DNA from 4 places in the Thioalkalivibrio sp. ALMg9 genome. Region 3 is predicted to be linked to each of the others. Evidence: predicted binding sites of a transcription regulator. Region 3 holds the regulator's gene; each other region holds the start of a gene.
The links. Region 3 encodes sigma-54, which starts transcription at its own class of promoters, with help from an activator protein. Its sites were predicted from a motif close to TGGCANGNTNCNTGCTT; they were not measured.
Positions count from the first base shown of each region.

Region 1: glnL (nitrogen regulation protein NR(II)) is a predicted target of sigma-54. The motif match lies at 6,060-6,076, and genes of this name have one in related genera.
Region 2: fliL (flagellar basal body-associated protein FliL) is a predicted target of sigma-54. The motif match lies at 2,403-2,419, and genes of this name have one in related genera.
Region 4: F792_RS0101560 (DUF4168 domain-containing protein) is a predicted target of sigma-54. The motif match lies at 3,691-3,707, and genes of this name have one in related genera.

Region 1 is NZ_AQYC01000008.1:257,519-265,405, reverse strand. It holds gene F792_RS0106515 (porin) at 1-612, shown strand, start outside; gene F792_RS0106510 (dienelactone hydrolase family protein) at 734-1,606, opposite strand; gene F792_RS0106505 (tRNA (cytidine(34)-2'-O)-methyltransferase) at 1,720-2,184, opposite strand; gene F792_RS0106500 (dihydroorotate dehydrogenase) at 2,183-3,175, shown strand; gene ntrC (nitrogen regulation protein NR(I)) at 3,515-4,951, opposite strand; gene glnL (nitrogen regulation protein NR(II)) at 4,951-6,048, opposite strand; gene F792_RS0106485 (DUF4124 domain-containing protein) at 6,237-6,884, opposite strand; gene F792_RS0106480 (hypothetical protein) at 6,987-7,841, opposite strand; gene F792_RS0106475 (DUF2782 domain-containing protein) at 7,841-7,887, opposite strand, start outside.
Region 2 is NZ_AQYC01000009.1:495,939-503,825, reverse strand. It holds gene fliO (flagellar biosynthetic protein FliO) at 1-255, opposite strand, end outside; gene fliN (flagellar motor switch protein FliN) at 258-860, opposite strand; gene fliM (flagellar motor switch protein FliM) at 871-1,845, opposite strand; gene fliL (flagellar basal body-associated protein FliL) at 1,856-2,353, opposite strand; gene F792_RS0111445 (flagellar hook-length control protein FliK) at 2,664-3,752, opposite strand; gene fliJ (flagellar export protein FliJ) at 3,818-4,264, opposite strand; gene F792_RS0111435 (FliI/YscN family ATPase) at 4,261-5,640, opposite strand; gene F792_RS0111430 (FliH/SctL family protein) at 5,637-6,359, opposite strand; gene fliG (flagellar motor switch protein FliG) at 6,356-7,366, opposite strand; gene fliF (flagellar basal-body MS-ring/collar protein FliF) at 7,356-7,887, opposite strand, start outside.
Region 3 is NZ_AQYC01000006.1:133,071-140,957, forward strand. It holds gene F792_RS0102740 (HAD family hydrolase) at 1-31, shown strand, start outside; gene lptC (LPS export ABC transporter periplasmic protein LptC) at 28-609, shown strand; gene lptA (lipopolysaccharide transport periplasmic protein LptA) at 590-1,129, shown strand; gene lptB (LPS export ABC transporter ATP-binding protein) at 1,126-1,896, shown strand; gene F792_RS0102760 (RNA polymerase factor sigma-54) at 1,985-3,469, shown strand; gene hpf (ribosome hibernation-promoting factor, HPF/YfiA family) at 3,486-3,824, shown strand; gene F792_RS0102770 (PTS sugar transporter subunit IIA) at 3,828-4,295, shown strand; gene hprK (HPr(Ser) kinase/phosphatase) at 4,344-5,375, shown strand; gene rapZ (RNase adapter RapZ) at 5,383-6,255, shown strand; gene F792_RS0102785 (PTS sugar transporter subunit IIA) at 6,307-6,732, shown strand; gene F792_RS0102790 (HPr family phosphocarrier protein) at 6,704-6,973, shown strand; gene F792_RS0102795 (PfkB family carbohydrate kinase) at 7,025-7,887, opposite strand, start outside.
Region 4 is NZ_AQYC01000005.1:66,872-74,758, reverse strand. It holds gene F792_RS14410 (DUF3096 domain-containing protein) at 147-296, opposite strand; gene F792_RS0101580 (MBL fold metallo-hydrolase) at 385-1,302, opposite strand; RNA gene F792_RS14405 (RtT sRNA) at 1,645-1,780, opposite strand; tRNA gene F792_RS0101575 (tRNA-Gln) at 1,817-1,890, opposite strand; gene rpsI (30S ribosomal protein S9) at 1,931-2,323, opposite strand; gene rplM (50S ribosomal protein L13) at 2,355-2,783, opposite strand; gene F792_RS0101560 (DUF4168 domain-containing protein) at 3,022-3,537, opposite strand; gene F792_RS0101555 (sigma-54 dependent transcriptional regulator) at 3,841-5,268, opposite strand; gene F792_RS0101550 (ATP-binding protein) at 5,265-6,740, opposite strand; gene F792_RS0101545 (MBL fold metallo-hydrolase) at 7,108-7,791, shown strand; gene htpX (protease HtpX) at 7,877-7,887, opposite strand, start outside.

The DNA.
Region 1 (7,887 bases), on a different contig from region 3:
CAGACCGGACGTTTCGACGAGCGCTTCAACAACAGCATCCACTACCAGACCCCCAGCTTCGGCGGCCTGACCTGGAACATCCAGTACGCCAACGAGACCGGCGATGCCTCCACCGTGGACGGTGCGACCAACAAGGCCTACTCCACCTCGCTGAATCTCAACATGGGCGACCTGACCGGTGCCCTGGCCTACGAAAAACAGGAAGACGGCGCGATGGATCCGGATGCCTGGCGCCTGGCCGTTGGCTACCGCATCACGCCGGCCTTCCGCATGGGTGCCTTCTACCAGAACTCGGAAACTACCAATGGCGACGAAGCAGATGTGTACGGCCTGGGCGGGCAGTTCCGCCTGACATCGAACATGTACCTGAACGGCCACGCCTTCCAGCTGGATTCCGATCTGGACGATGCCGACGCCACCATGTATGCGCTTGGCCTCGAATACCGTGTCGACAGTGACCTGCGTTTCTACGGCAACGTCGCAATGGTCGACAACGACGCGAACTCCGCCTTGAGCCCCTGGAGTGCGGCCCGCAGTGCCAACCCCGACGATGCCAACCCCCTCGCCCAGACGGCCACGGCACTGTCGATCGGCATGCGCTACGACTTCTAAGGCCGTAGCACGGACACCCCGACGGCCAGGACCGCCGGGGCGTCTACCATCCCAGGCCCTGCCGGATTACGCCCCGGCGGGGCCTTTTTCGTTGGTGCCCAGCTCGCGGACGGCAGCGAGGTCAGTCGCGCAGGTGCTGATTGACGAAGCGGGTGACGCGGATCATGGCGTCGCGCGATGCGAGGTCGTCGGCGAAGGTGCGGTTGTTGCCGTTGCGGAAGTCGAAGCCGCGGCCCACGCCGGGGTATTCGATCCAGTGCACTTCGCCCCCGCGGCTTGCGAGACCATCGGCGGCCATGCGCGCGGTGCGGTGGCGCTGGTACTGCTCCTCGTCCCCGATCAGGATCATCATCGGGATCTCGAGCTCGTTGACCTCGTTGGCGTAGCGATATACCTGGTGCGGCTCGCCCAGGTTCGGGTCCTGCAGGTGCGGGTAGTAGCCAGCCCAGCAGGCGACATCCTCGACCTGGCGCTCGAAGGTGACGGCGACCTTGAGCGCCTTGTAGCCGCCACGGGTGATGGAGAGCAGGCAGGCGCGGTCACCCACGATGTCGTCGCGTTCCAGCAGCACGTCCAGACCCTGGTTCAGGTCACCTTCCAGCTCGTAGTCATGGTCCAGCGGGTGGCTTTCCATGAAACGGCCGGTGTACAGGTCCGGTGCCAGCACGACGAAGCCGCGTGCCGCCAGGCGCTTCACATGCAGTTCGGCCAGATCGTCCAGGCCGCGCCGGCCATGGGTCCAGAGGATTGCGGGATAGTCCTCACCGTCCGCCGGACGGGCGACCATCGCCGGAATGCCGATGCCATCGCGCTCGTATTCGATGCGTTCGATCGCCACCTTGTGGTTTTCGAGATCGGCGTACATGACCCCGTCCTCCCACCAGTCGTCGTCCCACCACCAGTTGTCGGAACCGGTGGGTTCATCGGCCGCCAGCGGGGCCGAGATCAGGGCCGTGGCGGCCAGCAGACAGAAAGAACGCAGCACTGGAAACATCGGAAACCTCTCGTGGTGGACGTACGGGCGCGATCGCCCTCGAAAGACGGACGGCGCGGGTGCTTTCTTCCGAGGGTAGTGCAATCCCGCACGCCGTACCTGCTGACTCGGCGTCATGCGCCGTCGGGAAACCCCAGCTGGCGCCAGGCCTCGTAGACCACCACCGCCACGGCATTGGAAAGGTTGAGGCTGCGGCTGCCCTCGCGCATCGGGAGGCGCAGGCGATGCTCCGACGGCAGGGTATCCAGGACGGACTCCGGCAGGCCTCGCGTCTCGGGACCGAACAACAAGGCATCGCCATCGCGGAAGGTCGGGGCGTCGTAGCGAACCTGCCCGCGCGTGGTCATGGCGAAGACCCGGCCAGGCTGCACCGATTCCCGCCAATGGTCGAGGCTGTCATACTCTTGCACCCGGGCCAGCTCGTGATAGTCGAGCCCGGCGCGGCGCGCCCGCGCACTGTCCAGCTCGAAGCCTAGCGGATGGATCAGGTGCAGCGCCGCCCCGGTATTGGCCGCCAGACGAATGATATTGCCCGTGTTCGGCGGGATCTCCGGTTCATAGAGGACGATGTGAAGCATGAGTGATTCGCGCACCGATCCGCGGCTGGCCCTGGAATTCTGCGGCCTGCATTTGAACACGCCGCTGGTGCTGCTGTCCGGCTGTGTCGGCTTCGGCGAGGAGTACACCCGCGTGGCCGGCTTTTCCAACCGCGATGCGGGCGCGATCTGCCTGAAGGGCACGACCGGCCAGGCGCGGCTGGGCAACGCCCCGCACCGCGTCTACGAGACCCCGGACGGCATGCTGAACGCAATCGGCCTGCAGAACCCCGGGGTCGATCACGTGGTGGACCACACCCTGCCACAGCTCGATTTCGACGAGACGCGCTTCTTCGCCAACGTCTCGGGCTCCACCCTCGAGGAGTACATCGAGGTCACCCGACGCTTCGACGACTCGCCGATCGACGCCATCGAGATCAACATCTCCTGCCCCAACGTGAAGGAAGGCGGCGTCGCCTTCGGCAACGATCCCGACATGTCCGCGCGGGTGGTCGAGGCCTGCCGCAAGGTCACCTCCAAGCCGCTGATCACCAAGCTCTCGCCCAACCAGACCGACATCGCCGAGAACGCCCGGCGCTGCATCGAGGCCGGCACCGACGCGTTTGCGGTGATCAACACCCTGATGGGCATGGCGGTGGACGTGGAGAACCGCCGCGCGGTCATCGGCAACAACCAGGGCGGGCTGTCCGGCCCGGCGATCAAGCCGATCGCGCTGCTGAAGGTGCAGCAGGTCTACCAGGTGGCCGCGCCGCACAACGTGCCGATCATCGGCCAGGGCGGCGTGATGAACGCCACCGACGCGCTGGAGTTCCTGATCGCCGGCGCCAGCACCGTGGGCGTGGGCACGGGCCTGTTCTACGACGCGCTGTGCCTGCCGAAGATCCTGCATGGCATCAGCGACTACATGGACCGCCACGGCTACACCCACGTGCGCGACCTGACCGGCACCCTGCAGCTGAACGGTGCCGTCTCCGCCTGCGCCCCACCCGCTCCGCAGGATCCCACCACCTGAAAGGCCGGTTCACTAAAGAGCCTGTTGACCACGAAGCACACGAAGGCGCGAAGAAGGGCGAGATCAAGGGCGCTTCACAGGAAGAAGGAAAGTCCTGAGGGTTCGAGGGTGGGGCACTTGGTCTCCGACCCGGGACCCTGACAGAGGGGTAGGATGCGTTGAGCCATGCGAAACGCATCGGGGCCGGGCCACCCCGTGTGGCCGATGCGATTCGCTACGCTCATCGGCATCCTACCCGTAACAAAACGATCCCTGGTTTTCTCCGTGTCCTCCGTGATCTCTGTGGTTAAATCGCCCTTGCCCTTCTTCGTGCCTTCGTGGGCTTCGTGGTGAAAAAACCTACTCGTCGTCGAGGCCGAGTTCCTGGATCTTGCGAGTGAGGGTGTTGCGGCCCCATCCAAGCAGGGCGGCCGCCTGCTGGCGGTGACCACCGGTCGCGTTCAGGGCCTCGCGGATCACCGTGCGTTCCATCTGCGGCAGGACCGAGCCCAGCAGGTCGTGATCGCCGCGCTGCCAGTGCTGACGGGCGACCTGGGCGAGTTCGGCGGTCCAGTCCCGCGGACCGGCAGCGACACGGACCGGGGCACTCCCGGGCTCGGCACGGCTCTCGGTCGGCTGGTGCAACTCGGCCGGCAGGTCATCCAGGTGCACCTCCCGGCCCGATGCCATGACGGTGAGCCAACGGCAGGTGTTTTCCAGCTGGCGGACGTTCCCCGGCCACGGCAAACGCTGCAGCTCCGCGACCACCTCGGGGCGCATGGTCTTGGCCTCCACCCCCAGTTCCTGAGCGACCTCGGCCATGAAGTGCTGTACCAGCAACGGGATATCCTCCGGCCGCTCGCGCAGGGATGGCACGTGGATGCGGATCACGTTCAGGCGGTGGAACAGATCCTCGCGGAACAAGCCCGCGCGGACGCGTTCTTCCAGGTCCTGGTGGGTCGCGGCGATGATGCGCACGTCCACCCGGATCGGGGTATGCCCGCCCACACGGTAGAACGTGCCATCGGACAGCACCCGCAACAGGCGCGTCTGCAGGTCGAACGGCATATCGCCGATCTCGTCGAGGAACAGGGTGCCGCCGTCGGCCTGCTCGAAGCGGCCCTTGCGACTCTGGTTGGCCCCGGTGAACGCGCCGCGTTCGTGACCGAACAGTTCGCTTTCCAGCAGATCCTTGGGGATGGCCGCGGTGTTCAGCGCGATCAACGGCTGGTCGGCGCGCGGGCTGTGCTGGTGCAGGGCCCGCGCGACCAGCTCCTTGCCGGTACCGGATTCGCCGTTGATCAGCACGGTGATATTGCTGCGCGAGAGCCGCCCGATGGCACGGAACATCTCCTGCATGGCCGGGGCCTCGCCGATGATCGGGGTCTCCTCGATCTCGGGACCGGCGGGACCGTTCTCCTGCCCGGCACGGCGCGCCTCCAGCGCGCGCTGCACCAGGGCCACGGCCTCGTCCACGTCGAACGGCTTGGGCAGGTACTCGAAGGCCCCGGTCTGGTAGGCGCCCACCGCGCTCTCCAGATCGGAGAAGGCGGTCATGATGATGACCGGCGGCGGATCCGGGCGGGTCTGCATGCGGGCGAGGAAATCCAGCCCGTTCAGGCCCGGCATGCGGATGTCGGCGACGATGGTGTCCGGGACCGGATCCCGCTCGAGCGCCGCCCAGGCAGCGTCCGCGGTCTCGAAGCCGCGCACGGCGATCGCGTGACGCTGGAGGGCGCGTTCCAGCACCCAGCGGATCGAGTCGTCGTCGTCAATGATCCAGACGATGGGTTCCATCAGTGCGTCTCCTCCCGGCCCTGGGGGGAATCAATAGGAAGCAGGATGTCGAATGAGGTCGCCCCCGGGCGCGAATGGCATTCGATCAAGCCGTCATGCAGCTGGATCAGGCTCTGGGCAATCGGCAGCCCCAGCCCGGTGCCCTCGGCGCGCCCGGTGACCATCGGGAAAAAGATGCGTTCGCGGATCTCCTCCGGGATGCCGGGGCCGTTGTCGCGCACACTCAGTTTGGCCACCAGCCGGTGGCGCTTTCCGGAGATCGTGTACTGGCGCAGGATCCGCGAGCTCAGGGTGATCTGCCCCCCGTCTTCCAGTGCATGCACCGCGTTCTGCACCAGGTTGAGGATGGCCTGCACCAGCATGTCGCGATCCGCCTGCACGTCGGGAATACTGGGGTCGTAGTCGCCGCGGATCTTCAGCCCCAGCGGCAGTTGCACGCTGACCAGGCCCCGCACGTGCTCCAGGACCTCGTGCAGATTGACGGCCTCGCGCCGCGGCATGTTGTTCGGCCCCAGCATGCGGTCGACCAGGCTGCGCAGGCGGTCCGCCTCGCGGATGATGATCTGGGTGTATTCCTTGAGGCCCGAGTCGTCCAGCTCGCTGGCGAGCAACTGCGCCGCGCCGCGCAGCCCGCCCAGCGGGTTCTTGATCTCGTGGGCCAGCCCGCGCGTCACTGCACGGGTGATCGCCTGCTGCTTCTGCAACTGTTCCTCGCGGCTGATGCGCTCGTGGCGGTCGATGGCGTTCAGTTCGAACAGCAACTGGCCTGGCCGCTCGCCGGCCGGGTGCAGTGGCGTGATGATCACGTCGGCCAGGAAGCTGTCGGCTCGCAGGGGCTCCATCTGACGGGCACGCAGCGTGATCGGCTGATCCAGGGTCAGCGCCGAACGCAAGCGGTTGGCCAGATTCCGGTCCAGCTTGAGCCATTGCCCCAGTCCGTAACCGACGATGCGTTCGCGGCTCAGCCCGAGCAGGACCTCAGCCGCACTGTTCAGGCTCAGCAGGCGCAGGTCCGCATCGGTCACCAGCACCGCCGTGGAGAGGTCGTCCCACCAGGGCGGGGTGGTCATACCGGGATTGGCAAGGGGCGTAGTCATCGAAAGGCCTCAAGCAGGAATCGCGCCAAGCGAAAATCGCCGGGCGGGACGCTGAAGCCGAGGGCTGCGTCACACCAGAAGCCTGGCCGCCGACACCCTTGAAACCGAAACGCCCCAGATTGGTGCAAGTGTAGCACCAACCTGGGGCGCAAGCCGCACCACTTCGGTGCGCTATACGAGGGCCGCCGTCAATTCGGGCCAGGCGTCACCGGCTGCGGCGCCCGGGGAGCCTGCGGTGCCTGCGGTGCACCGCCCGACGGAAACTGCTGGGGCCGTTGCTGCTGTTGCTGGCTGCGCGGGATGGCCATGCGCAGCACGTTGAACTCGATGGTATCGCTGGCGCCCAGTTCCTGACCCGACTCGTCCACGACCCGCGCCTGCAGGGTATAGGCACCGCGGTTCAGGCCCTGGAAGGTCGCGCTCGTCGAAGCCCCCTCGCCGGCGGCCTCCCCGTCCAGCAGCCAGACCACGCGGTGGCCGGCGTCGGCATCAAGCGCCGGTTCAAGCTCGAGCTCGGCGGTCACGTTGCCGTCGTTCGCCCGCACGCCCTCGCCATCCTCCGGCCGCGCGATGGCGACCCGCTGGTAGGCACCCTCCACCTCCGGCTGGCCGCGGGGGCGCACCGGACGTTCGAGGATCTCGCGCGCGCCCTCCAGCGGCACGCCCCGCATCGGCTCACGCACATCGACCGACTCGCTACGGCTCCCCTCGGGGGGCCGGTCGCCGAAGTGGACATTGCCCTGATCGTCGGTCCAGCGATAGACGTCGGCACTCAGGAGCGCAGGGGCGAGAAGGGCGGCCAGGGGCAGCGCCAGCCAGACAGCGATTCGGAACATGGGCTTTCCTCCTTGGAAGGCACGGATCCACGACCCCGCCTCGTTGTGTTTGCGAACGACTGGCCCAGGCGCCCCACACGTCCGTGCGGGCCGGCTGGGCCATCAAGCCGCGGCGCGAACCCAGATACCCTGCAAGCGAGCCGCTTCTGCCTGAAGGGCTGCCAGCCGTTCGCGCTCGGTGCGCCCATCGGCCCCGGCCTCCAGTGCGGCGAGCCAGTCGTCCAGCGCAGCCAGGCGCAGCAGGGTCGGCGCCGCCCCTCGCTCGATGGCGGTCAACGGCCGCCGTCCGTTATATCCGGACAGCAACGCCCGGTAGCCCTCGGCATCCGGCCGCCCCGCGTCATCCACGGCGACCGCCAGGGCGAGCCGTGCGACCTGCCAGAAGGCCGGCACCGGCGCGGGCGGGAGGACCAGATCGGCCAGGCCGGCGCCCTCCGGATAGATGCGGACCGTCTGCCAGACACTTCCCGCCAGCGGCAGGTCCTCGAAACGGTAAAGCCCCTGATGGTGCAGCTCGGCATCCAGGATCGCCCGCGATTCGGCATCCAGCGAAGACGTGATTGTGTCCGCACGCTCGCGCATCCTCTGCTGCAGCACGCCGCGTCGGTAGCCGTCTCCAGCAGGCAGGGCACCGGCCGTGTGGCGGCCCTGCCAGTCGGCCGCGCGCTCGCCCAGGGCCTCCAGGCTGCCAGGCCCTTCGGCCGCGACCGTGCCCTGAATGGCCTGGCCACGCTCGAGCACCAGCACCACCTGCCCGGCCGCATCATCCGCACCCCGGCCGATCACGCGGCCACAGCCAGCAGGGACCTCGGCGAGGGCCTGCTCCAGGGCCGGCGCCGCGGCGGCCGGCAGGCGCAGGCACTGCACCGGCCGGCCGTCGAGTTCCGGCCCCTCGGGACCGGCCGTCAGTGCCAGGCCGGCAAGCTCGCCGCAGCCCTGAATTTCGGATTCATTCATTACCATCGGAAAATCACCCAGGACGGGGGTACAAAGTCGGGATCCA
Region 2 (7,887 bases), on a different contig from region 3:
CTCGCGCGTGCCCACCGAGCGTGCCGCGACGATCTCGATCACCTGCGAGCCGCGGTTCAGTCCGCCCTGGGTCCGGCGCAGGATCCAGCCCAGCACCACAATGGCACCGATCACCAGTACCAGACCGCCGATTAGCTGGGTCAGATAGGCCGCGGCCCCGCCACTGCCACCCTCCGCAAGGGCAGTCAAAGGCCAGAGGGTCCCCGTGACGGCCGCCAGGACGAGGGCCGAACTACGCGTATTACGTGGATTCATGGCTATTTGAGCTTGCGGATGCGCTCACTGGGGCTGATCACATCGGTCAGCCGGATACCGAACTTCTCGTTGACCACCACGACCTCGCCATGAGCAATCAGAGTGCCGTTCACCAGCACGTCCAGCGGCTCCCCGGCCAGACGGTCCAGCTCCACCACCGAGCCCTGGTTCAGCTGCAGAAGGTTGCGGATCGGGATGCGCGTGCGACCGATCTCCATGGCGATGGTCACCGGCACGTCCAGCACCATCTCCAGGTTCATCTCCTCGCCGTCGCCCTGCACCACGCCCGACAGTTGTTCAGGCTGCAGCGCCTCCGCGGCCGAATCCGGCTTGTGCTTGCGTTCCTTCTTCTCGGTCTTCGGCGCCGCTTGCGCGGACGCGGCACCCCCACCGCCTTGCGCTTCGTTCAGCAGGGCGTCCGGGTCGGCGGCCTCTTCGTCATCCTTCTGCTCGGCCAGGGCGGACTGTTCCGCCAGAGCGGCCCCCCATTCGTCGGCCAGCGCCTGGTCGTCGCTACCGCCTTCGGTCTCGGCCATGGTTTCAGCGCCCGCGGTATCTTCATCCGCGGTCGGGGTGTCCTGTTTGGGATCGTCGGTGTCAGCCATGCTGCGCCCTCTATCGTTTGATGATGCGTTCCGAAACCTGGATCGCATTCATGCCATTGGATACGCCGAACTTCCCGCGGAACATCGGGATGTCTTCGACCTGCAAGGTGATCTTCTCGGGGAGGTCCACCGGGATGATGTCGCCCGGCTGGATATCCAGTAGCTCGCGCACGGTGACCTCGGTCTCCGCCAGCATGGAGCTGATCTCGACCTCGGCGGTCTGGATCTCCTCCTGCAGCGCGTGCATCCAGCGCTGGTCGACGTCGGAGCGATCCGACTGGATGCCGGTATCCAGCTGCTCGCGGATCGGCTCGATCATCGAGTACGGCAGGGTCACGTGCAGGTTGCCGCCGCCCCCGTCGAGCTCGATGTGGAACTCGCTGATGACCACGATCTCGGTCGGCGAGACGATGTTCGCGAACTGCGGGTTGACCTCGGAGTTCAGGAACTCAAACTTCAGCTCCATCACCGGCTGCCAGGCCTTCTGCATATCCTCGAAGGCCCCTTCCAGCACGCCGTGGACGACCTTCATCTCCATCGGGGTGAAGTCTCGCCCCTCGATGCGGGTGTAGTAGCGCCCGTCGCCACCGAAAAAGTTGTCGACCAGGATGAACACCAGCTTGGGATCGAACACGAACAAACCCGTGCCATGCAGCGGATGCGCCCGCACCAGATTCAGGCTGGTGGGGACAAACAGCGAGTGCATGTACTCGGAGAACTTGGTGATACGGGTGCCGACCACCGAGATCTCGGCCGAACGACGCAGCACATTGAACAGACGGACCCGGAGCTGACGCGCAAAGCGCTCGTTGATCATCTCCAGCGTGGGCATGCGCCCACGGACGATGCGATCCTGCGTGGCAAAGTTGAATTCCCGCGCCTGACCATCACTCGGATACGGGTCTTCGGTCTCGACGTCGCCCTCGTCCACACCATGCAGGAGGGCATCGATCTCGTCCTGGCTGAGGATATCCGTCTGCGCCATAACGGGGCTCCTACTGCATCACCAGTTCGTTGAACAACACGGCCTCGACCGCGTCCGGCGCATCCCGCGAGCGCAGAATCTCGCGGATTGCTTCCTTCAGCTCCTCCGCCAGCGATTCCTTGCCATCACGCGTATTGAGATCCTCGTAACGCTGTTCCGCCAGGATGCCCAGGAGGTCGTTGCGGATCGCCGGCATATGCCGCTCGAACGCCTCGATCACCGGCGCCTCGTGGGTCACCAGGCTCACCTCGGCACGCAGATACCGGATGCGGCCCGGCGCTTCGATGTTGACAGTCATCGGCTCCAGGCTGGTGTAGAAGCGCTCGGGGGGGCCTTCCTCCACCTGTTCGGCAGCCTCGTCGCCCGCAACCAGGAAGAACCAGGCCGCAGCGGCCCCGCCGCCCACCAGCAGGATCACGATCAGCAGCAGCACAAGCAGCTTGCCCATGCCGCCCTTCTTCGGGGTGCCGCCTTCTTCGTCGTCCAGATTGACTTCCTTCTTCGCCATGTCGCACCCGCTATCCGGTAAACCGAGGATTTGCTCTCGGAAAAGACCTTAGCAAGGCAGATGCCAGCATTGTCTTTCTATCGCTTTATCCGATAGTTAGCGACCAATACTGGAGGAGGCTGAAGGACACTTCGGGGGAAGGAACGGGCGATAACGTCAAGAATCGGCCGCCCGCCGCGCGGGAAAGACGGATTCTTGGCGGCACTCACAGAAAATCGCTACGACAGCGAAAGGGGCCCGATGGGGCAGGTCACGGACACCGCCGGCCGCCCATCGGATATCGCAAGACCGAGCCCGCGCCGGGCTCGACTCAGGCAAACAAATCCAGGCGCCGATTCAGCATCGAGAGCGTGCTGCCCTCATTCTCGTTGTCTTCGGCCTCGGCCAGCTCCGAAGCGGCCCCGGCGGCGGCCTGGCGCTCATCCTGCTCGGCCTGCTCCTCGGCCGCCTGGTCGGAGACGGTCGCGTCCTCGAGCATCAGCCCGCTCTCGGCGAGGCTGTCGCGCAAGCGCGGCATGGCCGCCTCCAGCACCTCGCGGGTCACCGGATTGGCGCTGATGAACTGGATGCTTGTGCGGTCACCCTCGACCAGCACCCGAATATCCAGACTGCCCAGCTGCGGGGGATGCAGTTTGAGCTCGGTTCGCCCACCCTGTGCCTGGGCGAGCATGCGCACCTGATCGGCCAGCTCGCGGGCCCCATTGGGCTGCTGCAGGAGCCGGGTCAGGTCCAGTCGCGGCAGCGCACGCGCGGCCTCCGCCCCCTCGGCCTGCCCACCGGCGAGAGCCGGCAGGACGCCCCCCAGGGGGTCGGTACGCCCGCGGCGCGACTCGTCGTCCCCGCCCTGGGTCATCCACTGGGCGAGGACATCGAGCACGCCGTCCCGCGACAGCCCGCCCTGCGCGCCCAGCAGTTCCGGCTTCAATGCGGCCAGGCCGTCGCGCCCGCCCGCCGCCTGGCTGGCCTCGACAAACAGGCGCATGACGGCTGCAGGCAGGGGCTTGACCGGCAACGCCTGGCCCTCGGCACCCCCGCGGCCGGAGGCGCCCGCCTCCCCACGGGCCGCGTCCATACGCCCCGGTTCCTGCACTGCCGCCATCAGGCTGGCGACCGGCAAGCCCTTGCCCCCCGCCTCGTCGCCCGCGGCGAAACCCTGCCCGTCGAGTAGATCCTGCAGCCGCGCCAGCATGGCTTCCAGATCGAGCCCTTCCAGCTCGTCTCCAGGCACCCCCAGGTTCGCCAGCAAGGCCTCCATCTGCGGCTCCAGAACCGCGAGGAACCCCTCGCCGTCCTTCCCTTTCAGCCCCTTCAGGCCGTCCAGGTCCTGCAGCGATGCCTCGCCACCCAGCAATTGCAGCAGCGGCAGCATGCCCTGACCGGTGTTCTGTGTCGCGATCATCTCCGAATCCTCGGTGTGCCGGGTGGATCCCCGGGCCCTTGCCCTAATCGATAGTCACGGTCCATTCAAGAACCTTGCCAACGCGACGCTTCCTCGCGCGCATGAGCCTGCCGCGTGGCCCACATATCCTGTTCGGTTTGCTGGCGCCGGGCGCCGTGTTGCGCCGTCTCGGCCTTCCGGCGTTGCAGCAGCTTTTCCAGCGACAGGCTGTTGCGGTGGCGCTCCAGCCACTCCTGGCGCGCGGTCTCCACCTGCGACTCCGCCGCCTGAATGCGCAGGTCCTGTTGCTCCAGCGCCGAGCGCAACTGGTCGCGCATGCCCGCCAACCACTTGAGGGCGTTGGCGTCATCCGGAAGGGTCGCCTGCAGATACTCGCGCTGATAGGTTTCCAGGCGCTCGCGCTGACCGGCAATGCCATCCAGTTGCTGCAGACGTTCACCCAGCTGGCGGGTGGCCTCGCTCTCCTCGATCCGGCGCAGGCGCAACAGTCGTTCCAGGCGCTTCGGGTTCATGCCGCCCCGCCAACCAGCGCCAGCAGGTCATCCCGCGCCCGGTCAAAACCGACGGCCTCTTCGCGACCCTGCGCCAGATACGCCTCCAGGCGCTCGTGCATCGCCACTGCCTCGTCCAGGTGCGGGTCGGCCCCCTTGCGATAGGCCCCGACCGCGATCAGATCGCGGTTCTGCATATAGGTGGCCGAGAGGCCGCGGAAGCGGCGCGCCGCCCGCTCGTGTTCCGGCGAGATCAGCGACGACATTACGCGCGAGACCGACGCACCGACATCGATCGCCGGGTAGCGCCCGGTCTCTGCCACCTCGCGCGACAGCACGACATGGCCGTCCAGGATCGCGCGCGCGGCGTCCACGATCGGATCGTTCTGGTCATCGCCCTCGGCGAGCACGGTATAGAAGGCGGTAATCGAGCCGCCCCCTACGTCGCCGTTGCCGGCGCGCTCCACCAGTTGCGGCAGGCGCGCAAATACCGATGCCGCATACCCCTTGGAGGCCGGCGGCTCGCCGATCGCCATCGCGATCTCGCGGGCGCCCTGGGCAAAGCGGGTCAGGGAATCCATCAACAACAGCACGTGCAGGCCCTGGTCCCGGAAATGCTCCGCAACCGCAGTGGCCACCCAGGCCCCGTGCTGGCGCAACAGCGGCGACTGGTCCGCCGGCACGGCGACCACCACCGTGCGCGTGCGCGATTCCTCGTCGAGGATCTCGTGGATGAACTCGTTCACTTCCCGACCGCGCTCGCCGATCAGCCCGACCACGATCACGTCCGCCGTCGTGTTGCGCGTCATCATCCCCAGCAGCACACTCTTGCCGACCCCGGATCCGGCGAACAGACCGAGGCGCTGACCACGACCCACCGACAGCAGACCATTGATTGCCCGGATCCCCACATCCAGCGGCTCGCGGACCGGTGCGCGTTGCAGCGGGTTGATCGGCCGCCCGGCCAACAGCCCAAAATCATGGGTGCGGATCGGGCCTTTTCCGTCCAGCGGCTGCCCGTTGGCATCGATCACGCGGCCCAGCAGCCCCTCCCCGACCGGAATCTGACGCTGGTTATCCAGCGGCTCGATGCGCGCGCCGGGCGTCAGGCCCGCCGCGATTTCCTCAGGCATCAGGAACGTGCGTTCATTCTGGAAACCGACGACCTCGGCCGGCACCGTGTCTCCGTTCTCGCCGTGGATCAGCGCGCGCCCCCCAATGGGCAAGCGCAGGCCTTCCGCCTCCAGCGTCAGGCCGGTCAGGCGCGACAGGTGACCCTCCGACTGCGGCGGATTGACCCGCTCGACCCGCCCGCGCGACTGCTGCAGACGATCCAGCAAGCCACTACTCAGCCGTTCCCGGCCCTTGCGGCGGACCTCGTCGATCGGGGTACTCATGAATCCTCCGGGGCCGCGCTGTCCACGGAATTGGCGGACTGGTGATCTTCCTCGTCGGGTGCGCCGTCCATCTCCGGATAGTCGCCATCCCAGAGGGCTTCCACCGCGTGTTGCAGACGCCGCTCGAGACTTGCGTCGACACTTGCCGCGCCCGATTCGAGGCGACAGCCGCCGCGCGCAAGTCCCGCGTCCGGGACCCAGGTGATACGCGCATCCGCCCGCTCACCATAGGCCTCCACCAGCGCCTGGTCCTCCGGGTTCAAGTGCACCCGAACCTCCTGGTTGCGCCCGGGAAGCTGGGCCAATGCCCCCTCCAGGACCGTCCGGATCTGCTCCGGTCGCGTCTCCAGCTCGCTCTGGACGACCTTGCGTGCAAGCGCCGTCACCAGCGCCAGCAACTCCGGCTCCAGGGCATCGGCGGCATCCGCCAGGGGGTCGGCAAGCCCGCCGGCCACGGATTCCAGCACGGCGACCGTCTCCCGCAGTTTCTTGTCCTCACGCGCCCGGGTGGCCTTCTCGGCTTCTTTCTTGCCCAGTTCATGCCCCTCGGCATAACCGCCCTCGAACCCGTTCTTGCGGGCCTCGTCCTCGATCGCCTCGATCTCGGCGGCCGTGGGCAGGCGACGCGGGGGGTGGACCCCATTGTCGCCAATCTCCGGCGGCTCCCACCGCGATGCCGCCGCGTCGGTGTAAAGCCTGGCCGCCGGGGCGTCGGTCACAACATCGCCTCGCTACCACCGCCACCCAGCACGATATCGCCGTTCTCCGCGAGCCGGCGGGCCACGGACAGGATCTCCTTCTGTGCGGCCTCGACCTCGCTGACCCGGACCGGCCCCTTGGCCTCGAGGTCTTCGCGCAGCATCTCGGCCGCGCGCTTGGACATGTTGCGGAAGATCTTGTCCTTCATGTCGTCGTCGGCACCCTTCATGGCGAGCACCAGCGATTCCGTCTGGATCTCGCGCATCAGCGTCTGGATACCGCGGTCCTCGATCTCCACCAGGTTCTCGAACACGAACATCTCTTCCTCAATCCGCGAACCCAAATCGGAATCGGACTCCTTGATCGTATCCATGATCTCCGCCTCCCGTGAGCCCTCCATCAAGTTCATGATGTTGGCCGCCGAACGCACGCCACCCAGCATCGACGTCTTGCTCGCGGCATTGCCGGAAAGCTGACGGTCGAGGATCTCGTCCAGCTCCTGCAGGGCCTGGGGCTGAACGCCATCCATGGTCGCAATGCGCATCACGATGTCGGACTGCACCCGCGCGGGCAGGTACTGCAGGGTGTCCGAGGCCTGGTCGGAGTCGAGGTGGGAAAGAACAATCGCCACGATCTGCGGGTGCTCGTTGCGCAGCATGTCGGCGATCGCCCGTGGATCCAGCCACTTGAGGGCCTCGATTCCCTTGGAATTGCGTCCCAGCAGGATGCGGTCGATCAGGCCCGAGGCCTTGTCACCCAGCGCGCTCTCCATGACGCTGCGCACGTACTCGTCGGCACCCACGCCCAGCGCCGTCTGTTCCTGCACGTGAGTGGAGAACTCGTGCAGCGCCGCGTTCACGTCACTGCGCGAAATGCGGTCCATGGAGGCCATCGCGGTGCCAATCTTCTGCACCTCCTTGGGCCCCATGTGGCGCATGACCTCGGCCGCCGCGTCCTCGCCGAGGCTCATCATGAACACGGCGGCGCGCTCGGCACCTTCCTGTTTGGCGTTCTTGTCAGCGGCCATCGTCACCCAACCACGTCTTCATCACCTGTGCCACGCGCTTGGGGTCCTCGCGGACCATCTCGCGCACCGCCTCCAGATCCATCTCCTGCTGGTCCGGCCCCTTGGGGCCGGTCAGCGCGGCCACGGCCGAACCCTCGCCCTGGCCCATCCCCATGCCCGTCTCGCTGCCCGCTGACTCGTCGGTCAGCGCTTCGCGATCTTCCTCGCGCCGCGGCGGCGGCGCCGGCCGCTTCATCAGATGTTTCATCGCCGGACGCACCACCGTCAACAGGATAATCAGAGCCAGCAGCAATGCCGCCACGATCTTGACCACCTCGAGGAACCAGGGTTGTTCCCAGAACGCGATTTCGTCCGCCGCCACCGCCTCGATGGGTGCCTCGAACGGGGCGGTCACTACATTGATCGTATCCCCCCGTTCGGCATTGAATCCAACCGCCTCGCGCACCAGCGCTTCGATGCGTTGCAGTTCCTCCGCATCCCTCGCCACCTGCACGGTCTCGCCGTCCTCGTTGACCTCCTGG
Region 3 (7,887 bases):
CGCGCTGTTCGAGACCTACCTGAACGGATGAGCCGCAGGATTCGCAGCCGACTCGGATGGACCCTGGCCGTGCTCGCATTCGCGACCGTGCCCCTGGCGCAGGCTGAGGTAAGCCCGCCCGAGGGCGAGGTCACGCTGCAGATTGACGGCTTCACCCTGCATGCCACCGGCGACGACGGCGAACTGAGCCATCGTCTGCGCGGCACCCGCCTGCGCGAGTTTGGACGTGACGGCCCCCAGTGGGTGGACGACCCGGACCTCGACCTGTTCGCCGAAGGCGGTATCGAATGGCGCTGGACTGCCCCCGCCGCGCTGCATCAACCGGCCGCCGCGACCCTGGACCTGGTGGGCCCCACCCACGGCGTACAGCCGCCCCGCGGCGAACGCGTGGAGACCCTCATCGATTCGCGGGATGTTCGCGTCGCCACCGACACCATGGTCGCCACTTCGGATGCCCTTTCCACCCTGAACCAGCCGGGCCTGTTCCAGCGCGGCACCGGTCTGCGCGTGGACTCGCGAGGGGATACCATAGAGTTGTTCCATGACGTGTACTCGCTCTACAGCGAGACGAGCGAGGAGGATCCCGCGCATGACCCCGAATCCCCATAGCCTTCGCCACCGTCCGGGCCAACCGGGTGCCCGCGTGGCGGCGCTCCTGCTGCTCGTGCTGCTGGCCACGCCCGCGTTCGCCCAGCAGGGCTCGGGCCCGGCGCTGCCGGTGGAGATCACTGCCGACCGCGCGGAGATGGACGAACGCCAGGGGCTGGGGACCTACACCGGCGACGTGATCGTGATCCGCGGCGACATGACCCTGGAGGCCGACAAGGTCTACGTGCGCACCCGCGATCGCCGCCCCTACGAGATGGAGGCCCACGGCGAGCCGGCACGCCTGGAATCACCCGATCCGGAAACCGGAGAGATGCGCATTGCCACCGCCCTGCGCATCGACTACCTGCTGAACGAAGACCGCATGATCCTCACCGACCAGGCCCATGTGATCACCACCAGCGAGGAGGCGCGCGGCAAGCGCATCACCTACGACCTGACGACCGACGTGATCGAGGCCGAACGCGGCGAAGGCGACAGCGAGCGCGTGCGCATCACCATCCAGCCGCGCGACGACGAATGAACGCCACCGCCCCCAGCCCATCCGCCACACCGGCACAAACCAACGACCGCCTGATCGGACGCGAGCTGACCAAGCGCTACGGCCAGCGCACGGTGCTGGACCAGGTGGACGTCGACCTCGCGCCCGGCGAGGTGGTCGGCCTGCTGGGCCCGAACGGGGCCGGCAAGACCACCTGCTTCTACAGCCTGGTCGGGCTGATCCGCCCCAATACCGGACGCATCACCCTGGGCGAACGCGATATCACCCGCGCCCCCATCCATGTGCGCGCGCGCGCCGGCCTCGGCTACCTGCCGCAGGAGGCCTCGATCTTTCGCCGCCTGAGCGTGTGGGACAACCTCCAGGCCGTGCTCGAGCTGCGCCCCGGACTCGATCGCCACGAGCGCCGGCGCATTGGCGATGCGCTGATCGAGGAGTTCCAGCTCGAGACCGTGCGCCACAGCCCGGGCATCGCGCTGTCCGGTGGGGAACGGCGCCGGGCCGAGATCGCCCGCGCCCTCGCCGGGGATCCGCGCTTCATCTGTCTGGACGAGCCCTTCGCCGGGGTGGACCCGATCTCGGTGGGCGACATCCAGGACGTGATTCGGCATCTCGCCCAGCGCGGCATCGGCGTACTGATCTCCGATCACAACGTGCGCGAGACCCTCGGCATCTGCCACAGGGCCTATATTCTAAGCGAAGGCCGCCTGCTGGCCGCCGGGACACCGGACGAGCTGCTGGCCGATCCCCAGGTGCGCCGGGTCTATCTCGGCGAGAACTTCCGCCTGTGAAAGCGCCCCATATGCGGCCCGGTCGGTGCACAAACCACAAGGCAGGCTTTAAGATTCCATCAATGCCAACCCTCGCCCCGCATACCCGATGCTGAAACCCGGCCTGAATCTGCAGCTGGGTCAAACGCTGACCATGACCCCGCAACTGCAGCAGGCGATCCGCCTGTTGCAGCTGTCCACGCTCGAGCTCCAGGTGGAGATCCAGCAGGCGCTGGAGAGCAACCCCATGCTCGAACAGGTCGAGGACGAAGATGCCGAGGCCGACACCGAGCGCCTGAACCAGGACGGCGAGCTGGTGGAAGGCGATCGCATGGAGGCCACCACCACCAGCGACGACGTGATCCCCGAGGAACTGACGACCGACAGCCGCTGGGACGACATCTACGAGCCGGCCCCGACGCCCAACAAGGGCGTGGATGACCGCGACCCGCTGGAAAACACCAGCGACGACGACGGTGAGGGCCTGCAGGATCACCTGCTGTGGCAGCTGCATCTGAGCCATCTGACACCGCGCGACCAGCGCATCGGGGCGGCCCTGATTGACGCCATCAGCCCCGACGGCTATCTCGAGGGTGACCTGGAAACCCTGGCCGAGACCATCAGCCGAGGCGAGGATGAAACCGTCGGCGTCGACGAGGTCGAGGCAGTGCTCCACTGGATTCAGCAGTGCGACCCGCTGGGGGTCGGCGCGCGCAACCTGCGGGAGTGCCTGGAGATCCAGCTACGCGAACTGGCCCCGGACGCCCCGGCCCGCGAGGCCGCACGGGCGATCCTGGAACACGGCATGGACAGCCTGGGCAAGCGCGACTACAAGGCCCTGCAGCGCCAGTCCGGCGTACGCGACCCGGACGAACTGGCCCGCGCACTGGATCTGATCCGCACCCTGAACCCGCGCCCCGGCGCACAGATCAGCTCCGCCACCTCGGAATACGTGGTCCCGGATGTCTACGTGCGCCACACCACCGAGGGCTGGCGCGTGGAGCTGAATCCGGAGATCGCACCGCGCATCCGCATCAACGACCTCTACGCCGGCATGGTGCGCCAGGTCTCGGATGCCCGCGACAGCGCCTTTATGCGCGATCAGCTGCAGGAGGCACGCTGGTTCCTGAAGAGCCTGCACAGCCGCAACGACACACTGCTGCGGGTCGCCGAGGCGATCGTCCACCGCCAGCAGGGCTTTCTCGAGCATGGCGACGTCGCGATGCAGCCATTGATCCTGCGCGACATTGCCGAGACCCTGGAGATGCACGAATCGACCATCTCGCGGGTTACCACGCAGAAATACATGCACACCCCGCGCGGGGTCTTCGAGTTCAAGTATTTCTTCTCCAGCCATGTCGGCACGAACGATGGCGGCGAGTGTTCCGCCACCGCCATCCGTGCCATGATTCGCGAATTGATTGGCGACGAACCCCCGAACAAGCCGCTCAGCGATGCCCGGCTCGCCCAGGTCCTGTCGGACCGGGGCATCAACGTAGCGCGCCGCACCGTGGCCAAGTACCGCGAGGCGATGCACATCCCTTCATCCAGCGAACGCCGGCAGATGGCCTCGATGCCCACCGGCAGCAAGTAACCAAGGAGTCCTGACCATGCAGATCAACCTGACCGGCCACCACGTGGACATCACCGACGCCCTGCGCGACTACGTCAACGAGAAATTCGCGAAGCTGGAGCGCCACTTCGACAAGGTCATCGACGTCCACGTCGTGCTGACCCACGAGAAGACCCGGAATCAGCACAACCAGGCCGAAGCGAATCTCCAGGTCAGCGGCAATCACATCCACGCCGAGGCCTCTCACGAGGACATGTATGCCGCGATCGACGCGCTGATCGACAAAGTCGACCGTCAGCTGATCAAGCACAAGGAAAAGGTCAAGGACCACCACCGCGCCGAAGGTGCCCAGCGCAACCGCGAGCAGGCCTCCTGATCCATGACGATTGCCGAGTTGATCACCTCCGAGCGCATTGGCCTGCAACCCGAGTGCTCCAGCCAGAAACGGGCCCTGGAGGCCCTGGCGGACCTCCTCGCCGGCGGAGGTGACGGCACGGGACCGGGGAGCAACGCGATCTTCGAGGCCTTGTCCGCGCGCGAAAAACTCGGATCCACCGGTCTCGGCCATGGGGTTGCGATTCCCCATGGCCGCCTGGCCGATCTCGAGGCGCCGCGCGTGGCCGTGCTGCGCCTGGAAAAGGGCGTCGACTTCGACGCCATGGATCACGAGCCGGTCGATATCCTGATCGCACTGCTGGTCCCGGAGGCCGCCACCGGCGACCATCTCGACCTGCTGGCCCAGCTCGCCCGCGGCCTGTCGCAGCCAGACACCATCGGAGCGCTGCGCCGGGCCGGGGACGCGGCGGCCCTGGAACAGGAACTCGTGCGCCGCTTCAGCGAGGACTAAGCCCGTGGAACCCGCCTCCAGCCGCGATTCCGGCGCGCAGCGTCTGCCATGAACGAGGCGCTGGGAGAAGGCGGGATCGCCCGCGACATCAACGTGGAGAGCCTGATCCAGGCCATGGGAAACCGCCTGGATCTTCGCTTCGTGCACGGCGAACATGCAGCACCCGACCGCAAGCTGGTCGGCGACGACGGGGACGACCTGCCGCTGGCCGGCCATCTCAACCTGATCCGGCCCAACCGCATCCAGATCATCGGCGACTTCGAGGCCCGCTACATCTCCAGCCTCAGCGCCACCCAGTGCAACGACCTGATCCTGGAGATGGCCCGCACCGGGACCACCGCGGTGATCTTCGCCGAGGACACCTGTCCGTTCTCGGAGATGCCCGACGCCCCGCAGGAGGCGCTGCCGCTGATCCTGTGCTCCAGCACCAGCAGCCACGAGATTATCTCGCTGCTGCGCTATTTCCTGCAGCAGCGCCTGGCCCATTTCGAGGTGCGCCACGGCGTGTTCATGGAGATCCTCGGGATCGGGGTGCTGATCAGCGGCGCCTCCAGCGTCGGCAAGAGCGAGGTCGCACTGGAACTGATCTCGCGCGGGCATCGCCTGATCGCCGACGATGCCCCCGAATTCGCGCGCATTGCGCCCGACATCGTGCGCGGCCACTGCCCGGCCCTGCTCCAGGACCTGCTCGAGGTGCGCGGTCTTGGGGTGCTCAACATCCGCGCCATGTACGGCGATTCCGCGATCAAGGGCGGCAAGTACCTGCGCCTGATCATCGACCTACGCGATCATGGCGAACCCTCGCCGGTCCCCGATGACCGGCTGAACGGGCGCCGCGGCGAGATCGATATCCTCGGCCTGCGCGTCCCCTTGATCAGCCTGCCGATCGCGCCGGGGCGTAACATCGCGGTGATGATCGAGGCGGCCGTGCGCAACCACATGCTGCACATGCAGGGCTATATCGCTGGCGACGACCTGCGCGCACGCCAGCGCCGCCAGATGAGCGGCGAGACGGAGGAGCCGCCCTACCATCGCGCGGTGCCCGCCACTACGGTCCCCAACCCGGACCCGGAGGGCTGAATCGGCCATGCGCCTGCTAATCGTCAGTGGCCTGTCCGGGTCCGGCAAGACCGTGGCCCTGCACACCCTAGAGGATGCCGGCTACTTCTGCGTCGACAACCTCCCGCTGCCGCTGCTGCCGGACCTGATCGATCAGGTCCGGCAGGGCCACTACGACACCGAGACCGACCGCCATCTGGCCGTGGGCGTGGATGTGCGCAGCGGCCTGGAGGCCCTGGAGGGGTTCTCCGATCTCCTGGCGCAACTACGGGCGGACGGGGTGCAGGTGGAGGTCCTGTTCCTGCAGGCGGCCAGCGAGGTGCTGCTGCGGCGCTACCACCTGACCCGCCGGCGCCACCCGCTGGCGCGCGACGGCGTGCCACTGGTCGAGGCCATCGACCGCGAACGCGAGTGGCTGGGCCATGTGGCCGCGGAGGCCGACCTGACGGTCGACACCTCGCGCCTGTCGATGCACGATCTGGCCCGCACCCTGCGCGACCGCATAGGCGAGCGCGGGGAACACGAACTATCCCTGCAGTTCCAGTCTTTCGGCTTCAAACACGGCGCGCCGCTGGATTCCGACTTCGTGTTCGACGTGCGCTGCTTGCCCAATCCGCACTACGAAAGCGATCTGGCCGCCCTGACCGGTCGCGACCCGCCCGTGTGCGAGTTCCTTGAGCGGCACGCGGAGGTCGCGGCCATGTTCGACAGCATCCAGGGATTCCTGTCCCAGTGGCTGCCGCGCCTGCTGGACGATCACCGCAGCTACATAACCGTCTCCATCGGTTGTACCGGCGGGCAACACCGCTCGGTGTATCTGGTGGAGCGGCTTGCGGAGGCGTGGCAGGATCGGGAACATGTTACTGTTAGCACCCGTCACCGCGAGCTGGGGAAACAGTAACCACTGGACGCGGGACGAGGGCCTTCTGGAACCCGCAATCGGAGCAGATCCATGGGCGTTGGTCTCATTCTGATCACGCATCAAAACCTGGGCGATACCCTGCTGCAGACCGCGCAGAGCATGCTCGGGGGCCTGCCCGAGGACTGCGAGTCCATGGCGATGTCCCAGAACGACGACCCCGACGAGGTCCTGGCCCGCGCCCGCGAGCGCCTGGCGACCCTCGACAGCGGCTCGGGGGTGCTCGTTCTGACCGACATGTTTGGCTCCACGCCTTCCAACGTGGCGATTCGTGTCGCCCGGGGTGCAAATGCCCGCGTGATCGCCGGCGCCAACCTGCCGATGCTCATCCGCGTGCTCAACTATCAACACCTCCCCCTGACCGAACTGGTCAACAAGGCCCTTTCGGGCGGCCATGACGGGATTCTCCTCTGCGATCAGGAGTGCAGCGATGCCGCAGCGCGTAGTCCCCATCGTTAATCGCCTGGGGATGCACGCGCGCGCCGCGGCCAAGTTCGTCAGCCTGGCCAGCAAATTCGCCGCGGACGTCTCCGTCTCCCGCAACCAGCAGGAGGTGAATGGCAAGAGCATCATGGGCGTGATGATGCTGGCCGCCGCCCAGGGCAGCGAGATCACCATTGAGGCCGAAGGCAAGGATGCGCCGGAGGCGCTGGATGCACTCGCAGAGTTGGTCGCCGATCGTTTCGGCGAAGAGGCCTGAACCTCCGAGTCCCGCCCGCACCGGTCAACAACCACCATCCCCCTGCGGGGGCTATCCGGGCCACGCTCCCGGCTCGGAGCCCGCGTTAGCCAGCCCGTCCAGGCCGACCTGCTCGAGCTTGCGCTCCGCCAGGCGCACAGCGACCGTCAGGGCCTGCTCCGGGGGCTCCCCGGAGACCAGCGCGTGGATCAACCCGGCATTGAAGGTATCCCCTGCCCCCACGCTGTCGACCACCCGCAGTCCGGGCGTCGCTTCACAATGGTGGATCACGCCCCCCGCGGCCACCCAGGCCCCTTCGGCCCCGGCGGTCACGGTCAGGATGCGATCCGGGAAGCGCTCGGAAAGCTGCTCCAGCGCAGCCTCGGGAGTGCCCGCCACGCTCGCCGCCCAGTCGCGCGAGAGCATCAGGACATCGGCATAGTCCAGGCATGCGTCGAGCCCCGGCCGGGGCTTCTCCAGCTCCAGCGACACCGGCTGGTCAAAGATGCTCTCGCGCACCGCGCGCAGGATGGACGCAAGGGCCTCCGGGTTACGCCCCTCGAAGTGCAACCAGTCATATTCCGGCCAGGGTACGCCCGCGAGATCCTCCACCCCGAGTTCGGGCAGGTCGCGGTGATGAACGATGGTGCGACTTCCCGTCTCCCTGGAGCGAAGAATATGGGAGGTCGGCGTCGCTCCGGGCCGGCGTACGCAGTGACGAACATCCAGTCCGTGGCCCTCCAGGGACGCGCTCAAGGCATCCCCGGCCGCACCCTTGGCGATGACTGCGGCCAGGCCCGGGCGGTGGCCGAACTGCGCCAGGATCGTTGCCGTGTTGGTCGCGTTGCCTCCAGGCTGGGTGGTGCTGGCGAGCGCCCGGACCTCGTCGTCCTCGGCCGGGAAGGCTGCAACATCGAGGGTGTGGTCGAGCGTGA
Region 4 (7,887 bases), on a different contig from region 3:
GTAACGGGTCCGCACGCCCTGCGCACGAAGTCGCACTGTTGGTCCATGCTTTTCGGCACCAAACTATCGGTGCCGGGGGGCCTTTACGTCGCCAGGGAGACGCTGATCGATTCACGCGTGCGCGCTGGCGTCCCATGAGCATCTCCCTAGAAATAAGCCAGAAGACCCAGCACCCCGATAACGATCAGATAGATCGCGACGATGTAGTTCAGCAGGCGGGGCCGGATCAGGATCAGGATGCCCGCCACCAGGGACAGGATGGCCATTAGCAGGCCTGGTTCGATATTCAGCGTCATTGGCGATCATTCCTTTCGCTCGTGGGGTTCAGGGATACATCAAGGGCCCGCAAGGGAAGCACTGACTGCGCTTCCCCAGGGACGGATCTCAAAAGAGCTTCTCTTCCATTTCCAGATAGACCGCGTTGGCGTTGCTGCGGTTGGTCTGTTCGAAGGCCGGCAGGTCTTCGTAGTCACTCCAGTCCATCGCGGAGTAGGCCTCGTCGAAGGAATCCATGTTCTCGACCGCCACGGCCATGTGCTCGCGCAGCTTCACCAGGTAGTCGCGGGTGAACCTGACCGCCCGGGCCGCCTGATCGGTCGCCTCGCCATGCCCCGGAATCAGGAACTTCAGGTCCATCTCCATCAACTCTTCCAGGCGCTTGACCCAATTCTCCGAATCCAGCGCATCGTCGCCCAGAAACGGAATCCGGCCATCGAACACGATGTCGCCGGCGAACACCACGCCGGTCTCCTCCACCACCATGATGATGTCGTCCGGCGAGTGTGCGGGCCCCGCGTGCACGCACCGGAAGGTCTTCCCGCCGAGACGGATGGTGTACTCGTCCTCGAAGAATTCGTCCGGCGGGATGATCTGGGTGTCCTCGTCCACCCATGGGGCCAGCACGCCCCGGCGCTGCTCGAGCCGCGCCACCGCACCGGCGCCTCCCAGATAGTCCCGCGCGCGCGCCTGCCCGATGATTTTGGCATCGGTGTGGTCCGCGAACGCCTGCAGGCCATAGATGTGATCCGCGTGATAATGACCTGCGATCACGTACTTGATCGGCTGGTCGGTCACCTCGCGGATCCGGCGAATCATCTCGAAACCAAGTGGCGGCGTCCCCAGGGCGTCATATACCACCACGCCCTCGTCGGTCACGACGAACCCCGCATTCGAGGTATGCCCCTCGTTGTCGGGATCCGGAATACCGGAGATCCCGATCATGTACCAGGTGTCCAGCCCTTCGACCTCGTGGGCTGTCACATCCACGCTGACCGGCTCGTAGGGATTCTCGGGTACCGACATGGTCAATCCTCTCTTCTCTGGCATTTTGATCGATCCGACCCAGTGCGGCCGGGTTCTGCGGAATTGGACGGAAAAAGGGCGGGAGAATTCCCTGCATTTCCCGATCACTGTCGAGGGATTGTAGCGGAGTCGGGAGCGAGGTTGACGGGATGCCGGGGTCCGGGCGTTTGTGGCTACCGGGGACCGGTCGCCAAGGTCGGCGGTGGCTGGCCATTTAAAGGCAGGGAGACCGGAAGCAGGGTCGGCGTCCACAAATCAGCGGGGCGGTGCCGAAACGTTCTGGCCCGAATCGTTGCCAGGCTCCGGGGATGGCAGTGCGCCCCTTCGAGGGGCGCACTGCCTTGGCTGGGGGACCAGGATTAATCGGCGCCATGCGCCTCGCCCTTCGGGCCAGCGCCGCATACGGCGCTGTTCGGCTCGGCTACGCCTCACCCTCGAACCTTGCAGGTTCTCATCCTGAAATCTTCCAACCATTCATGAAAAAAGGCCCCACAAGGGGGCCTTCTTTCATGAATGGCTGGGGGACCAGGATTCGAACCTGGGTTGGCGGAGTCAGAGTCCGCAGTCCTACCGCTAGACGATCCCCCAGTAAACCGGGTCGGGTGCAGCCCGAAACTCGACGCGAATTTTAGCGCTTCGAGTACTGCGTTGCACGACGGGCCTTGCGCAGGCCGATCTTCTTGCGCTCCACCTCGCGGGCATCGCGGGTCAGGTGACCACCACGACGCAGCGACGGGCGCATGTCTTCGTTGTACTGCACCAGGGCGCGGGCAATACCCAGACGGATCGCGCCGGCCTGGCCGTTGCCGCCACCGCCTTCAACGGTCGCGATCACGTCAAAGTTGCCGGTCGACTCGGTCGCCTCCAGCGGCTGGCGTACCACCATGCGCGAGGTCTTGCGGCCGAAGAAGTCGTCCAGCGGCTTCTCGTTAACCGTGATGTTGCCCGTGCCGGGACGCAGGAAGACGCGCGCCGAGGCGGTCTTGCGGCGGCCGGTGCCGTAATACTGATTGATAGCCATTCGGATCGATTCCCTTGCTGATTCTGGCGGCTCAGACTTCGAGCGGCTGCGGCTGCTGGGCCGTGTGCCGGTGTTCGGTACCGGCGTAGACCTTGAGCTTCTTGAACATGGCCCGGCCAAGCGGGTTGCGCGGCAGCATGCCCTTGACGGCAAGCTCCAGCACCTTCTCCGGATGACGCTCGATCATCTGGGTGAAGTTGGCTTCCTTGATGCCACCCGGGTAACCGGAATGGTGGAAGTACTTCTTGTCCATGGCCTTGTTGCCGGAGACGCGGATCTTCTCCGCGTTGATCACGACGATGTAGTCGCCGGTATCGACATGCGGCGTGTACACGGGCTTGTGCTTCCCGCGCAGGCGATGTGCGATTTCCGTGGCGAGTCGACCGAGGGTCTTGCCGTCGGCGTCGACGAGAAACCAGTCGCGTTCGACTTCGGCCGGCTTGGCGCTAATGGTACTCATGATGTTCGATGCTCCGAGGTCGGGGCGATTCAGAAAGCGCGCAAGAATAACGCTTCCCTCCGCCCAATTCAAGCTACAGGGACAATTCCCGAGACGCGAAGGCGTCCGCCCTCGGGGGAATCACGGATCAATGTGCAGAACATTCGCGTGCATGCCCCGGACACAAACAAGGGGCCGCCCCGAAGGCCGGCCCCTGCAACCCCCCGGGCGCAATGCCCGGGGGGGGTTGCGCTGCCCGTTACAGCTGGGCTTCAGCGCGCTCCTGGACTTCCTGCATCAACTCGGGGTCGTTCTGCAGGGCCATGGCCACTTCGTTGTATTCCTCGACGCTCATGCCCGAGTCTTCAACCGCGTTGACCATTTCGTCCTGTGCTTCCTGCTGCATGGACTGGGCCTCGGTTTCGTCCTCGGCACTCTGCAGGCGGTCGGCGAAGTCTTCGCGCACTTCCTGCACCGCAACGAAGGCGGTTACGAAAGTGTCGATGTCTTCTTCGCTCAGATCCACCTCGGGGGCTTCCTGCATCGGGGCGCCACCCTGGGCCGCGCCACCCTGGGCACCACCCTGAGGTGGCTGGCCGCCCTGAGCACCGCCACCGGCACCGCCTTCCTGAGCCGGCGGCTGGCCGCCCTGGGCACCGCCCATGTCACCCCCACCGGCGCCACCTTCGGCACCGCCGTACTGGGCGGAGGCGGCTCCACCCACGGCAAACAGGGAGGTCAGGGCCATCGCGAGCATCGTCTTGCGCATATTCATCATGTTGCTCCTTTTCCTTTGGATCGTTCGGATCTCGGGGCGAAGCCGGCTACGACTCAAGGTCGATCATCAGCACGCCCGATTTCGTTGCAACCGTGTGAGGAGGAATGGTCCGTCACTGCGGTTCCGATTCCTCGATTGCTGCCCGAGGAGGAGCAGGCATCGTGCCAAGATTGGAAAAAGACAAACAAAACACTTTTAAACAGCGACTTATGCTCTCATCACCCCAAAAGGGCCGGGGAACGCACCAACGGTAAACCGGGTCAGAATGATACATGGGTCAGGTCGACCCGGGTCAGGATGTCACGATGGGTCGGATTCCCCGAGTTTGCGGTACAGCGTCTTGCGGCCGATGCCGAGGATCCGCGCAGCGCGTTGCTTGTTGCCGTCCACATGCTCCAGCACCCTGCGAATGTAGTCGCGCTCGCGCTCCTCCAGGGTCGGCCACTGGCCGTCGTCGCCCATCCCCGGGACCGGCGTCGCCCCCTCCGCCCGGTCGCCCGTCGTTCCGCCGGGATCCTCGGCGGGCGCCTCGAATACGCGCTCCGGCAGATCACGGGTCTCGATGACCTCGCCGGCCGCCAGGGTGGCGGCACGCTCCATCAGACTCGCGAGTTCGCGGACGTTCCCCGGGAACGGATACCGCACCAGCGCACGCAGGGCCTCCGGGCTCAGGCGACGCTCGGGCAGGTCGCGGGCCAGGGCCTGCTGACGCAGGAACTGCAGGGCCAGGCGTTCGATGTCATCGCCACGCTCGCGCAGCGGCGGGATCTCGATACGAAAGGTCTCCAGGCGATAGTAGAGATCCTCACGGAAACGACCGTCGGCAATATGTGCCTGCAGATCCTGATGCGTGGCCGCCACGATACGCACATCGGTCGCGATCTCCTCGTTGGCGCCCACCGGACGCACGCGACCATCCTGCAGAAGACGCAACAGCTTGCTCTGCATGGCCACCGGCATCTCGGCAATCTCGTCCAGGAACAGGGTGCCGCCGTCGGCCTCGGTAAACAGGCCGCGCCGAGCCCCCTTGGCCCCACTGAACGCACCGGCCACGTGCCCCAGCAACTCCGACTCCAGCAGGGCCTCGGGGATGCCCGCGCAGTTAATCGCCACGAACGGACCACCGGCCCGCTCGCTTTCCGCATGGAGCGCGCGCGCCACCAGTTCCTTGCCGGTCCCGGACTCGCCGGTGATCAGGACACTGCCGTCGGCGGCCGCGATCCGCCGAATCAGGTCGAACAACTGCAGCATGGCCGGACTGCGGCCCTGCATGCCGTGAAAGCCATCGGCCTGCGCAAGGACCTCACGAAAGCGACGCACCTCGTCCTTCAAACGCCGCGCCTCGGTCACCCGGTCGGCGGCCAGACGCAGGTGATCCAGATCCACCGGCTTGGTCAGGAAGTCATCCGCCCCCGCCTTCAGCGCGGCCACCGCCTGGTCGATGGTCCCAAAGCCCGTGAGCATGATGAACCCGGGTGCCGGCACCCGGGCGCGGGCCTCCTGGAGCACCTGGAAGCCATCCGCGCCGGGCAGGCGCAGGTCGCTCACCACCAGACTGAAGGCCTGCTGCGCAAGCACCCGCGCGGCATCCTCGGCACTGGCAACCGCCGTAACCGCGTAGCCGGCCTCGGTCAGCTCCTCGGTCAGCAGTTCGCGATGCCCGCGATCGTCCTCCACGACCAGGACCGACTCCGGGGGCGTTGCGGGGACTTGTGCCTTGCTGCTCATCGAAGCGAATCCTCCTGGGCGCCAGCTGACACCGGCAGATGCACGACAAAACGGGTCTCCCCCGCGACACTGCGATCCAGCATCACCGTACCCCCGTGGTCCTCCAGCGCCACCTGCGCCACCGCCAGCCCGAGCCCGGTCCCCTCGCCGGTGGGCTTGGTGGTAAAGAAGGGCTCGAACAGGCGTTCGGCCTGCTCATCGTCTATCCCTCGCCCGGCCGTGGGGCCGTCGTCCGCCACCACCAGCTCGACCCGGTCGGACGAGGCATGCCAGCGGACCCGGACCTCGCGGGCGGCGACCTGCGCGGCATTCTCCAGCAGATTCTCCAGGGCCTGGCCCAAGCGCAGGCGGTCCGCGGCGATGGTCAACTCGGGGCCTTCGAGCCGGAATTCCACCCCGCCGGAGGCATGCCGCTCGCGCACACGCCCGACCAGATCTCCAACCAGCTGCGCGAGACCCAGCGAGCGTTCCTGCAACGGATTGCGCCGGGCAAAGTCCAGCAGCTGGCGCACGATGGTCTCCACCCGCTCCAGCTCGGCCTTCAGCGCCTCCATCTCGGTGCGCGCCGGATCCGCCTCCGGCAGGTGCCGGATGGCGCGCTGCACGCGACCGGCGATAATCCCGAGCGGCGTCCCCAGTTCGTGTGCCACGCCGGCCGCCAGCTGGCCGATCGCCGCCAGCTTCTCCGAGTGCCGCAGCTTCTCCTCCAGCCGTCCCTGCTCAAGGCGTTGCGCCTCCAGTTCGGCCTCCGAGGCCTCGCGACGCTCCATCATGCGGTTCATCGAGACTGCCAGGCCGCGCAGCTCCGCCGGTCCCTGTTCCGGCGCCCGCAATCCACGCTGACCCTCGCCAATCGCGCGCATCGCGGCCATCAACCGAGACACATGCCGCCCCACCGCCCGGTGGTACCCGAACAGCACCACCAGCAGAAACAGCCCGCTAATCCCCAGCATCAGCAACCCACCCTGCCACTGGAGCTGCGCGACGAAGGCCCGGAACGGTGTGACGTCGCGCGTCACCTGCAACAGCCCCACGATGCGACCGGCCGGATCGGACAACGGAAGAAAGAACGAAAAGGTCTCGCGCCCCTGATGTTCGCCGAAAGCCCCGAGGCTCCCGGTTTCGCTGATGACCTGCGCCTCGCCACGGCGCTGCAGGGTCGGACTGGGCGGGCCACTGGCCGCCACCATCCGGCCGTCGGCATCGTAGACATAGACCCCGAACACCTCCTCGATCTGGAACAGGGAGTCCAGCGACTGCTGCACACCGGCCGCGTCGTCCTGCAGCATCGCACCGGCCACAGGCAGGCGGATGGAGCGCGCCACCAGCTCGATGTCCTCCTGCATCCGGTTTTCCATCTGGGTCTGAAATTCGTGCAGACCCAGCGCCACCACCGCGGCCATCAACAGCAGCAGGGGCAGCAGCACGAACGACAACACCGCGGTGCGCAGACTGTTCAGGCGTCGGGTCATAAAGGGCGATTCGCAGCGTCGTCGAAGGCCACCATGGTAGACACGGCGGCCGGCATGACGCGAATTGCAGGCAAAAAAAAGCGCGGGTCGAGGCCCGCGCCAAGAAAACCACCAAAGGAGGATGGAGGAGTCCACCAACCGCTGACAGGGGGGACAGCGATTAGCGTATGCAAATCTTCTAATATGGCGATATTCTTGTCAAGTGGTGAATGCGCAGGGGGTCGCAGATTCACCGCATCGTCATATCACGTACCCTTGAAGACCTGCATACCCCGTAAGACGCCCGCTCGACGGTTCTATTCCCGGGTGCGCGCAATCCAGCGCCTCCAGCCTTCAAAATTCGAATTCGTTCACGGATCCCGCCGCTATGCTTCGCCATCTGAGCCACCCTGTCACCCCGCTTGCCCAGAACGCCACTCTGATCTGGTGCGACGTCACCGGGGCGGCGGCCTGGGTCGATCCCGGCGCGGATGCCGCGGCCCTGGAACGGATCGCGCGGGATCAGGGCGTCCACCTGGAAAAGATCCTGCTGACCCATGGCCACCTGGACCACGTGGGCGCGGCCGCCGAACTGGCCAAACGTACCGGCGCGCCGATCATCGGCCCGCACCGCGACGATGCCTTCTGGCTGGACCAGCTCCCGGCGCAGGCGCAGATCTTCGGCTTCTCCGAGGTCCAGCCACTGGTGCCCGATCAGTGGTTGGAAGATGGCGACACCGTCGAGCTCGGGCAAGCCACCCTCCACGTCCTGCACTCTCCCGGCCACACCCCGGGCCACGTGGTCTTCCACGATCGCGAGGGCCGGCTCGCCCTGGTCGGTGACGTCCTGTTCCACGGCGCGATCGGCCGCAGCGACTTTCCACGCGGCAACGGGCGCGAGCTGCTGGACTCCATCACCGGGAAGCTCTGGCCGCTGGGCGACGACACCAGATTCGTCCCCGGTCATGGTCCCGAGTCGACCTTCGGCGAAGAACGCCGCAGCAACCCCTTCGTCGGCGACGACGTCATCGCCGCCCCCGGCAGCGAACCCGGACGCGGTCGCTACTACTGATCCGACCGGCCGCCGCCCCGGCACTGCAAACGGAAAAGGCCGCCCCGAAGGGCGGCCCTCTCCTGGTACACATAAAGGCTTGCGGTCAGCCGTTGG